DNA from 2 places in the Streptomyces sp. NPDC059564 genome. Region 1 is predicted to be linked to the other one. Evidence: riboswitches for the same ligand, from Rfam matches in the RefSeq annotation. Region 1 holds a riboswitch; the other holds the start of a gene.
The links. A riboswitch is a leader RNA that binds a small molecule or an ion and turns the genes downstream of it on or off. The one in region 1 is predicted to bind cyclic di-AMP.
Positions count from the first base shown of each region.

Region 2: another riboswitch for cyclic di-AMP. It lies ahead of ACFV0Q_RS30745 (peptidoglycan DD-metalloendopeptidase family protein); the one in region 1 lies ahead of ACFV0Q_RS31365 (M23 family metallopeptidase).

Region 1 covers NZ_JBHWBP010000274.1:2,728-8,302, reverse strand. Annotated here, with positions in the region: gene ACFV0Q_RS31380 (DNA topoisomerase (ATP-hydrolyzing) subunit A) at 1-320, opposite strand, end outside; gene ACFV0Q_RS31375 (M16 family metallopeptidase) at 562-1,911, shown strand; gene ACFV0Q_RS31370 (M16 family metallopeptidase) at 1,932-3,299, shown strand; cyclic di-AMP (ydaO/yuaA leader) riboswitch at 3,486-3,645, shown strand; gene ACFV0Q_RS31365 (M23 family metallopeptidase) at 3,658-4,452, shown strand; gene ACFV0Q_RS31360 (GntR family transcriptional regulator) at 4,662-5,327, shown strand; gene ACFV0Q_RS31355 (HPr family phosphocarrier protein) at 5,511-5,575, opposite strand, start outside.
Region 2 covers NZ_JBHWBP010000262.1:1,692-7,266, forward strand. Annotated here, with positions in the region: gene ACFV0Q_RS30740 (SGNH/GDSL hydrolase family protein) at 1-613, opposite strand, end outside; gene ACFV0Q_RS30745 (peptidoglycan DD-metalloendopeptidase family protein) at 777-1,793, opposite strand; cyclic di-AMP (ydaO/yuaA leader) riboswitch at 1,798-1,962, opposite strand; gene ACFV0Q_RS30750 (tyrosine-protein phosphatase) at 2,280-3,098, shown strand; gene ACFV0Q_RS30755 (aspartate aminotransferase family protein) at 3,176-4,579, opposite strand; gene hpnH (adenosyl-hopene transferase HpnH) at 4,576-5,575, opposite strand, start outside.

The DNA of each region.
Region 1 (5,575 bases):
AAGGGCTGGGCCATGCGCACGAGGGCGTCGTAGATCGACGCGTCACCGTGCGGGTGCAGCTTGCCCATGACCTCGCCGACGACGCGGGCGCACTTCACGTACCCGCGGTCGGGGCGCAGGCCCATCTCGTTCATCTGGTAGACGATGCGCCGGTGCACCGGCTTCATGCCGTCCCGGGCGTCGGGCAGGGCGCGGGAGTAGATCACCGAGTACGCGTACTCGAGGAAGGAGCCCTGCATTTCGTCGACGACGTCGATGTCGAGGATCTTCTCCTCGAAATCCTCCGGCGGCGGCGGGGTCTTCGTGCTGCGGCGGGCCATCGCTGCGCGGCTCCTTAACCAAGAATCGGGGTGTACGGGGTGCCGGACGGGGCCGTCCGGCCGGTGTCGACGCGGACCATTGTGGCCCGGCGCACCGACAACGCCGACTCCGACCCCGGGTGACCCCCCGGACGGAGTCCAAGGGGCGGGACCCGGGAACTTCTCCGGTGGCCGACGCGCTTGCATACAGTGGCAGGTCTGACAGAAATCTCTGCATCGCGATCGAAGGGACCACATGCCCATGGGTCACACGGCCACAGCTCAGGCCGGCTCCGGCGGCCTGACAGCGACCGAGCACCGGCTGGCCAACGGCCTGCGCGTGGTGCTGTCCGAGGACCACCTCACCCCGGTCGCCGCCGTCTGCCTCTGGTACGACGTCGGCTCGCGCCACGAAGTCAAGGGCCGGACCGGTCTGGCTCACCTCTTCGAGCACCTGATGTTCCAGGGTTCGGCGAGCGTACCGGGCAACGGGCACTTCGAGCTGGTCCAGGGGGCCGGCGGTTCCCTGAACGGCACCACCAGCTTCGAGCGCACCAACTACTTCGAGACGATGCCGGCCCACCAGCTGGAGCTCGCCCTGTGGCTGGAGGCGGACCGCATGGGCTCGCTGCTGGCCGCCCTGGACGAGGAGTCCATGGAGAACCAGCGCGACGTCGTGAAGAACGAGCGCCGCCAGCGCTACGACAACGTGCCGTACGGCACCGCGTTCGAGAAGCTGACCGCCCTCGCCTACCCCGAGGGCCACCCGTACCACCACACCCCGATCGGCTCCATGGCCGACCTGGACGCCGCGTCCCTGGAGGACGCGCGCCACTTCTTCCGTACGTACTACGCGCCCAACAACGCCGTCCTGTCGGTCGTGGGCGACATCGACCCCGACAAGACGCTCGCCTGGGTCGAGAAGTACTTCGGCACCATCCCGGCGCACGACGGCAAGCAGCCGCCGCGCGACGGCGCGCTCCCCGAGATCATGGGCGGCCAGCTCCGCGAGGAGATCGTCGAAGAGGTCCCGGCCCGCGCGCTGATGGCCGCCTACCGGCTGCCGCACGACGGCACCCGCGAGTGCGACGCCGCCGACGTGGCCCTGACCGTGCTGGGCGGCGGCGAGTCCTCCCGCCTGCACAACCGCCTGGTCCGCCGCGACCAGACCGCCGTGGCGGCCGGCTTCGGCCTGCTGCGCCTGGCCGGCGCGCCCTCGCTGGGCTGGCTGGACGTCAAGACCTCCAGCGGTGTCGAGGTGCCCGCCATCGAGGCGGCCGTCGACGAGGAGCTCGCGCGGTTCGCCGCCGAGGGCCCCACGGCCGAGGAGATGGAGCGCGCCCAGGCGCAGCTGGAGCGGGAGTGGCTGGACCGGCTGAGCACCGTCTCCGGCCGGGCCGACGAACTGTGCCGCTTCGCCGTGCTGTTCGGTGACCCGCAGCTGGCGCTGACCGCCGTCAAGCGCGTCCTGGACGTCACCGCCGAGGAGGTGCAGGCCGTCGCCGCGGCCCGGCTGCGCCCCGACAACCGCGCGGTGCTCGTCTACGAGCCGCTGCCGGTGTCCGAGAACGACGAGACCGACGCGAACGAGAACGAGGGGGCGGAGCAGTGAGCGACACCGCAGCCGTCACGATGACCTTCCACCCGCGCCCGCAGGCCGGCGAGCCCCAGCCGTGGGCCTTCCCGGCCCCCGAGCGCGGCACCCTCCCCAACGGCCTGACCCTGCTGCGCTGCCACCGCCCCGGCCAGCAGGTCATCGCGGTCGAGGTCAACCTCGCGGCCCCGCTGGACGCCGAGCCCGAGGGCCTCGACGGCGTGGCCACCATCATGGCCCGCGCGCTGTCGGAGGGCACCGACAAGCACTCCGCCGAGGAGTTCGCCGCCGAGCTGGAGCGCTGCGGCGCCACGCTCGACGCGCACGCCGACCACCCCGGTCTGCGGGTCTCCCTGGAGGTCCCGGCCTCCCGCCTGCACAAGGCCCTCGGCCTGCTCTCCGAGGCGCTGCGCGCGCCCGCCTTCGCCGACAGCGAGGTCGACCGGCTGGTGCGCAACCGGCTCGACGAGATCCCGCACGAGCTGGCCAACCCGCAGCGGCGCGCCGCCAAGCAGCTCTCCAAGGAGCTCTTCCCGGCCACCCTGCGCATGTCCCGCCCGCGCCAGGGCACCGAGGAGACGGTCGCCCGGATCGACTCCGGGGCCGTACGCGCCTTCTACGAGGCCCACGTGCGCCCCGCCACCGCCACCGCGGTGGTCGTCGGCGACCTGACCGGCATCGACCTGGACGCCGTACTGGCGGACACCCTGGGCACCTGGACGGGCAACTTCGCCGAGCCGCTCCCGGTCCCGCCGGTGACGGCCGACGACACCGGCCGGGTGGTCATCGTGGACCGGCCCGGCGCGGTCCAGACGCAGTTGCTGATCGGCCGGATCGGTCCCGACCGGCACGACATCGTCTGGGCGCCGCAGGTGCTCGGCACGTACTGCCTCGGCGGCACCCTCACCTCCCGCCTGGACAAGGTGCTGCGCGAGGAGAAGGGCTACACCTACGGGGTGCGGGCGTTCGGCCAGGTGCTGCGCTCGACCGCCGACGGCAAGGGCGCCTCGATGCTGGCCATCAGCGGCTCGGTGGACACCCCGAACACCGGTCCCGCGCTGGAGGACCTCTGGCAGGTGCTGCGCACGCTCGCCGCGCAGGGCCTGACCGACGCCGAACGCGACGTGGCGGTGCAGAACCTGGTGGGCGTCGCCCCGCTGAAGTTCGAGACGGCCGCGGCCGTCGCGGGCACCCTCGCGGACCAGGTGGAGCAGGAGCTCCCGGACGACTACCAGGCGCAGTTGTACGCGCGGCTGGCCGAAACCGGTACGGCGGAGGCCACTTCGGCGGTCGTGAGCGCCTTCCCGGTGGACCGGCTGGTCACGGTCCTGGTGGGCGACGCGTCGCAGATCGAGGAGCCCGTGCGGGCCCTCGGTATCGGAGAGGTCACCGTCGTCACGAACTGACGGTGCGTTTGGGAGGGGCTTCGGCGGATCATCCGCCGGAGCCCCTTTTGTCTGTTTAGTGGTGTGGTTGCGCGTATGGGGTGTGGCGTACGCAACAAAAGGGCTCGCGTGTTTGGCGATTGACTGATGATCCGCCTAGCGTCGGCCGTGCTGTCCGTCAGTTGTGCCCGCCGCACCCGCGGCACCGGACAGCGATCGCCGAGTCCCCGTCAGGCGCGAGCCTGGGGAGCCGGGGACCCACATCAGTCCCTGGGGTGAATCGGACCGCCTCGTCAGAGGAGATCCGTAGGAGACCTTCCTGCTCCGAACCCGTCAGCTAACCCGGTAGGCGAGAGGGAAGGAAAGGATTACCCCCTTCATGGCGTTTGGCAGTTCTGTCGCCGGTAAGCACCGCGGTTCCAGCCGTCTGAGCCGCAAGACCGCCGGTTACGCCGGCATAGCCGCCCTCGCCACCACGGGCGTGGTCGCCGCCGTGGCGGCCCCCGCGTTCGCCGCGGACAACAGCGCCCCCTCCGTCGAGGACACCGGCCAGAACGCGATCGTCGTGGCCGACAGCCTCCAGGACGACCTCGAGGTGCAGGCCGACTCCCAGCAGCTCGCCGCCGAGGCCGTCGCCGTCCGGGCGCAGGCCGAGGCCGACGCGAAGCAGCGGGCCGCAGAGGCCAAGCGCACCGCCGAGGCGAAGGCGAAGTCCGAGCGCGAGGCCGCCGAGCGCGCCGCCCGCGAGGAGGAGCGCAAGCGCCTCAACACCTTCGTCGCCCCCATCACGGGCTCGTACGTCAGCACCCAGTACGGCGCGGGCGGCGGCATGTGGTCCTCCGGCAGCCACACGGGCATCGACTTCCACGCCGACTCCGGCACCACGGTCCACGCGGTGGGCGCGGGCACGGTCGTCGAGGCCGGCTGGGGCGGCGCGTACGGCAACAACGTCGTCATCAAGCACAACGACGGCACCTACACCCAGTACGGCCACATGGACTCGCTGAGCGTCTCCGTCGGCGAGACGGTCACCCCGGGCGAGCAGATCGGCCTGTCGGGCTCCACGGGCAACTCCAGCGGCCCGCACCTGCACTTCGAGGCCCGCACCGGCGCCCAGTACGGCTCGGACATCAACCCGCTGGCGTACCTGCGCCAGCACGGTGTCAACGTCTGATCCGCACCGCACTTCACCGAGAAGGCCCCGGCTCTCCGAGCCGGGGCCTTCTCCGTCCTGCCCCGCCTCTTCCCCCGCGCCTTCCCGGCCGCAGCGAAATGTTTCGGATATCGGGCCGACATCGGAAATTATCGTGTGCTGCAATAGGGTTGCAGCACGGTCACGAATCCGGCGAAGGCGCCGGCAGCGAATCCAGCGGAGGTCCGGCCTTGCGTATTCCGGCGCACGCGGTATGCACAGCGATCCGCGACGATATCGTCTCCGGTTTCTTCGGTCCGGGCGGCCGGCTCACCGAGGAGGTGCTCGCCCGCCGCTACGGCGTCTCGCGCGTCCCCGTCCGCGAGGCACTGCGCACCCTGGAGTCCGAGGGCTTCGTCACCACGCGGCGGCACGCCGGGGCCTGCGTGGCCGAGCCGACCGAGCAGGAGGCCGCCGACCTCCTGGAGCTGCGGATGCTGCTGGAACCGCTGGCCGCCTCCCGGGCCGCCCGGCGGCGTACCGAGGGCCACCTGAAGGTGCTGCGCGGGCTGGTCAGGCTGGGCCAGGAACGCGCCCGCAAGGGGCAGGGGGAGGACCTGCGGGCCCTGGGGACCTGGTTCCACGAGACCCTCGCCCAGGCCTCCGGGAGCCCCGGGCTGATCGCCCTGCTGACCCAGACCCGGCGCAAGATCGCCTGGATGTACGTGGTGCAGGCCCCCGCCCGGCCGGTGGACTCCTGGGCGGAGCACGGGGCGATCGTGGACGCGGTGGCCCGCGGGGACGCGGAGCGGGCCGCTGCGCTGACGACGCTGCACGCGCAGCGGGCGGCCGGGGCGCACCGGCCGCGGGTGAGGACTTCGCAACCTGCCGTAAACACGGCGAGCGGTCCGCATTAACAAACACCCCGTATACAAAAGGGTACGCGGGGCCTGGTATGTGGCGGCCGTGCTTGTTTTCGCTGCGCCGAATTCCTGAATTTCTCGCGCTGCCGGGAATTCATGGAAAAACGAAGAAGCCGCAGTCCCGGGGTGGGGGACTGCGGCTTCTCCGTCGATACCGTCGATACCGGACCCGAAGGGTCAGACGGTCTCCGGGAGCTCCTCGAGGCCCTCGGCGACCAGCTTCGCGAGACGGTCCAGCGCGA
Region 2 (5,575 bases), on a different contig from region 1:
CGGGGACCTCGTAGCCGAGGACCTGCGCGGCGCGCAGCGCGACGCGGGTGTGCCCCTCGGGCGAGAGGTGCAGCCGGTCGCCGTCCCAGGCCCGCCGGTCCTGGACGGACTTCAGGGACCAGAGGTCGAGGACGGGGCAGTCATAGCGGTCGGCGATGGCGCGGACGTGCGCGCTGTACGTCGCGACCTTGCCCCGCAGGTGCTTGAGGACCGGTACGCCGCGGGTGTCGAAGCCGGTGGTGATCATGACGAGGCCGATGGACCCGGTGAGGTCGGCCACGGCCGCCTCGAACCGTTCCGCCACGTCGTCGGGGTCGCTGCCGGGCCGGATGATGTCGTTGCCGCCCGCGCAGAAGGTGACCAGGTCGGGTGCGAGGGCCTTGGCCCTGGGGACCTGTTCGGCCACGATCTGGTCGAGGACCTTGCCGCGGACCGCGAGGTTCGCGTAACGGAAGTCGTGCTCGTCGCGCCGGTCGGCCAGGAGTACGGCGAGCCGGTCCGCCCAGCCGAGATACGAATCCCCGGGTCCCGGGTCCCCCACGCCTTCGGTGAAGCTGTCCCCGATCGCCGCGTACGAGCCGATGGTCTTGAGTGTCGTCGTCGTCGCTGCCACGGGACAACATCCTTCACCCCCGTCACCAACCTACGCCAACGTAATGAGGGGTTGACGGACCGTGATCTATACCACGCGAGGGATAAGGAATAAGTACACGTCGGGCCGGGACCCCCCTCAGGTCCCGGCCCCACGCGTGTCCGTGCCGCTGCGGCGGGCTCCGTCAGATGCTGACGCCCTTGGAGCGGAGGTAGGCCAGCGGGTCGATGTCCGAGCCGTACGCCGGGCCGGTGCGGATCTCGAAGTGGAGGTGCGGGCCGGTCACGTTGCCGGTGGCGCCGGAGAGGCCGATGCGCTGTCCGGCGGTGACGCTCTGGCCCACCGAGACGGAGAGCTGGGAGAGGTGGCCGTACTGGGAGTACTTGCCGTCGGCGTGCTTGATGATCACCTCGTTGCCGTACGCACCTCCCCAGCCAGCGGAAACGACGGTGCCCGCGCCGACCGCCTTGACGGTGGTGCCGGTACTGGCGACGAAGTCGACGCCGGTGTGGTAACCGGAGGACCACATGCTGCCGCTCTGGTGGTACGGGGTGGAGGTGCCGCCGCTGACCGGGGCGACGAAACCGGAGCCGTTCGAGGGGGCGGCGGATTCCGCCGGGGCCGCGGGCGCGGAGGGCGCCGGACGCTGGGCGGGGGCCTTGGTGCGCTGCCCGGCGGAGGGGGCGGACTTCGGGGCCGGGGTCTCGTCGGCGGCGTCGTCGCCGGCGGTGCCCGCGTCGGACGACGTCTCGTCGGCCGCCGGAGCCTCGGTCGAGGATTCCTCGGCCGGGGCCTCAGGAGCCTTCGGGGCGGGGGTCTCGCCGTGCCCGCCCAGGGTCAGCCGCAGGCCCGGGTGGATGAGGGAGGGGTTCGTTCCGACGGCCTCGCGGTTGTCGGCGTAGAGCCGCTCCCAGCCGCCGTCGAGGTGGCGCTCGGCGGCGATCTTCGAGAGGTAGTCACCCGGCACGACGGTGTAGACGGCCGGAGCGGCGGCGGGGGCGACGGCCGGGGCGGGCGCGGCGGCCCGGAGGGCCGAGGGAACCTGCGCGGCCTGCACGGGCGTCGCCGCCGGGGCGGCGGCGTGCGCGCCGGCGGCACCCATCAGCGGCAGCGCGAGGGCCGCGCCGCCGGTACCGGCCACGGCGAAACCGCGGGATATGGAACGGGACTTCGGACGGCGGTGCTTACCCTTTGCGGGCATGGCGGATTCCTCTCCGTCGCCTGCGAGGTGAGCTGTCGGGTTCGGAATGGAGATCTCCGGCCGTACCCGTGGGACACGCGTACGACTTCACCCCGAGCCGTCCGGAAAAGATCCGGAACGGCGGCTTACCTGGTTCCCCCGCTCCTGCCGCGCGCGTCGATGGTCGGGTGCGGTTCCCGGGCGGCGGCAGGATTAGGCGGTCCACCCGGATCGATCGCGAAGGTAATCGAGCGGAGCCGCACACAACAAGCCATGAATTCCCTGACGGAATCGCAGGTATGAGGGACAGACGGAATTCCCGTCACCCTCCGTCCATTCCCGGCCCGCAACAGCCGCCCTGGCAAGGGAATTCGCATGTCGCGATCAGGCACGGACGGTCACCGTATGATCTGGCTCACGGGGCCTGGCGCGATCTCGCCTCCACATATGGCAAGTTGGTCCCAATCAGATCAATTCGGACACCCAGGACCATGCGGAGGAGCACACGTGACCCAGCAGATACCCCAGCCCCTTCCGGGCCGCCCCGAGCCCGGGCCGGAGCTGACCGGAGTGCGCAACTTCCGTGACGTGGGCGGCTTGCCGGCCGCCGGCGGACGGAGGGTCAGGCCGGGACGACTGTTCCGAAGCGGACATCTCGCACATGCCACCGAAACCGACGCAGAGTTCCTCCGCTCGCTCGGTCTGCACACCGTCTTCGACTTCCGCAACGCGGCGGACCAGGCCCTGGAGGGGGCCGACGTCGAGCTGACGGGTGTACGCAATGTGAACATCCCGCTCACGGACCCGGCCGACGGCCGGGAGTTCTGGAAGATGGTCCGCGACGGCGACCTCGGCCAGCTCCGCGAGGTGCTCGGCGACGGCAAGGCCGCGGCCCGGATGACGGAGTCGTACCGGGTCATGATCCGCTCCCGCACCGCCGAGCACGGCCGGGTGCTGCACGCGCTCGCCGAGGACAGCGTCCCGGCGCTGATGCACTGCGCGGCGGGCAAGGACCGGGCGGGGCTGTCGGTCGCGGTCACCCTGCTCGCGCTCGGCGTCGAACGCGAGGCCATCGTGGCGGACTACCTGGAGTCGAACGCCCCGCACAACCGCTACCGGGTGCGGCGCGGCAGCGACACGGCCGACGCCCGCTCCCCCGAGGTGATGGAGCTGCTGGCCCCGCTGTTCGACGCGCGCGCCGACTACCTGCTCGCGGCGTTCGGGACGATCGACGACCGGTGGGGCGGGGTGGAGCGCTACCTCGCCGAGGGCCTCGGCCTCACCCCCGCCACCCTGGACCGGCTGCGCGACCGGCTGCTGGACTGAGGGCGGGGCGCGGGTCCCGGACGACGCGAAGGGGGCCCGGTCACCCACCGGGCCCCCTTCGCGTACCCCGCGCGGGTTCAGCGGTTGCCGACGGCCTGCCTGACCAGGGTCCTGCCGAAGTCCCACATCAGCCCGCTCCCGCCGTGCGCCTCGTCCATGACCTCCCGGAAGGCGCCGACGAACCGGTCCACGTCCCGCTCGTCCACGATGAGCGGCGGGATCAGCTTGATGACCTCCAGGTGGTCGCCGGAGACCTGGGTGAGGATCCGGTGCTTGCTCAGCAGCGGCACCACGACCATCTGCGCGAACAGCCCCTTGCGGGCCGCCTGGAGCACGGCCCACCGGCTGCGCAGGCCCAGGGAGGACGGCCGGCCGAACTCGATGCCGATCATCAGCCCGCGCCCCCGCACCTCGTGCAGCAGCTCGTACTCGTCCACCATGGCGGCGAGCTTCCCGCGCAGCAGGTCGCCCATGGCCCGGGCGTTCGCGACGGTCTCCTCGTCCTCCATCACGGAGAGCACCGCCAGCCCGGCCGCCATCGCCTGCGCGTTGGAGCCGAAGCTCGCGGAGTGCACGAGCACGCGGTCCATGGAGGAGTAGACCTTCTGGAAGATCCAGTCCTTGCCCAGGGTCGCGCCGACCGGGACGTAACCGCCGGAGAGGGCCTTGGCCACGCACACCAGATCCGGTTCCACGCCCGGCTCGTGCTGGTACGCGTAGAAATCGCCGGTCCTGCCGAGGCCGGTCTGCACCTCGTCGACGATCAGCAGCGCCTTGTGGCGGTGCAGCATTTCCTGCGCGGCGAGCAGGAATCCGGGCGGGGCGGCGAGCACCCCCTTGCCCTGGACCGGCTCGACGATGAGGGCGGCGACGTCCCCGCGCTTCAGCTCTCGTTCGAGGGCGGCCAGATCCCCGAGCGCGATCTTCGTGTCGGGGAGCAGCGGGGCGAAGCCGTCCCGGAAGCCGCCTTCGCCGTTGACCGACAGCGAGCCCGTGGTGAGCCCGTGGAAGGCGTGGTCGCAGTACAGCACCCTGGGCCGTCCGGTGGCGTACCGGGCGAACTTCAGGGCGGTCTCCACCGCCTCGGTGCCGCTGTTGCCGAAGAAGACCCGGTCCAGGTGGGGGCTGTGCGCGAGCAGCTTCTCGGCCAGCAGCCCGGGCAGCGGCTGGCAGTCGAAGCGGGTCAGGTCGGCGAGCTGGGCGTCCAGTACGTCGTGCAGGGCCCGGCGCACCACGGGGTGGTGCCGGCCCAGGCCCATCACCCCGAACCCGGCCAGCATGTCGAGGTAGTCGTTGCCCTCGGCGTCCCAGAAGTGGGCCCCCTCGGCCCGCTCGTAGACCTTGTCGAAGCCGATGGTGCGCAGCATCCGGGGCAGTTGGTGGTTGAGGTGGCGGGCGTGCAGCTCGTACCGCTCCCCGCCGCGCTCGGCCAGCAGCGCGGCGAGGTCGAATCCCTTGCCCCCTCCCGGCCCGGACGTCATGACGAGGTGGCCCGGTTGCCGCCGATCGTCTCCCGGGCCGCGCGCAGGGACTCCTTGAGGGAGCCCATGGTGGCGAGGACGGCGGTGGGCTCGTAGCCGCAGTGCGCCATGCAGTTCGCGCAGCGCGGGTCCTTGCCGCGGCCGTACTTGTCCCAGTCGGTGTCGTTGATCAGTTCCCGGTACGTGGGCACGTACCCGTCGCTCATCAGGTAGCACGGGCGCTGCCAGCCGAAGAGGGAGTAATTCGGAATGGCCCAGGCCGTGCAGGGGAAATCCGCCTTTCCTTCCAGGAAGTCGAGGAAGAGCGGGGAGTGGTTGAGCCGCCAGCGCCGCCGGTTGCCGCCGGCGAAGGCCTTCTTGAAGAGTTCCCTCGTCTGTTCGACGCCGAGGAAGTGTTCCTGGTCGGGTGCCTTTTCGTAGGCATAGGCGGGCGAGATCATCATCTCGTCGACCTGGAGGTCGTCATTGAGGTAGTTCAGCACCTCGATGATCGTCTGCGGGGTGTCGGTGTTGAAGAAGGTGGAGTTCGTGGTGACCCGGAATCCCCGCCGCTTCGCCTCCTTGATCGCGGCCACGGCCTCGTCGAATACGCCTTCCTTGGCCACGGATTCGTCGTGGCGTTCGCGCAGTCCGTCGATGTGGACGGCGAAGGCGAAGTACGGGGAGGGGGTGAACTTCTCGATCTTCTTGCGGAGGAGCATCGCGTTCGTGCAGAGGAATACATACTTCCGCTTCGCCACCAGCTGCCGCACGATCTCGTGGATCTGCGGGTGCATCAGGGGCTCGCCGCCCGCGATGGACACCATCGGCGCCCCCGACTCCAGGACGGCGCCGACCGCCTGGGCGACCGGCATGCGCTGCTTGAGCACCCCGGCCGGGTGCTGGATCTTCCCGCACCCCTCACACGCCAGGTTGCAGGCGTAGAGCGGCTCCAGCTCGACGATCAGCGGGAACTTCTCACGCTTGCGGAGCTTCTGTTCGAGAAGATAGGTCCCG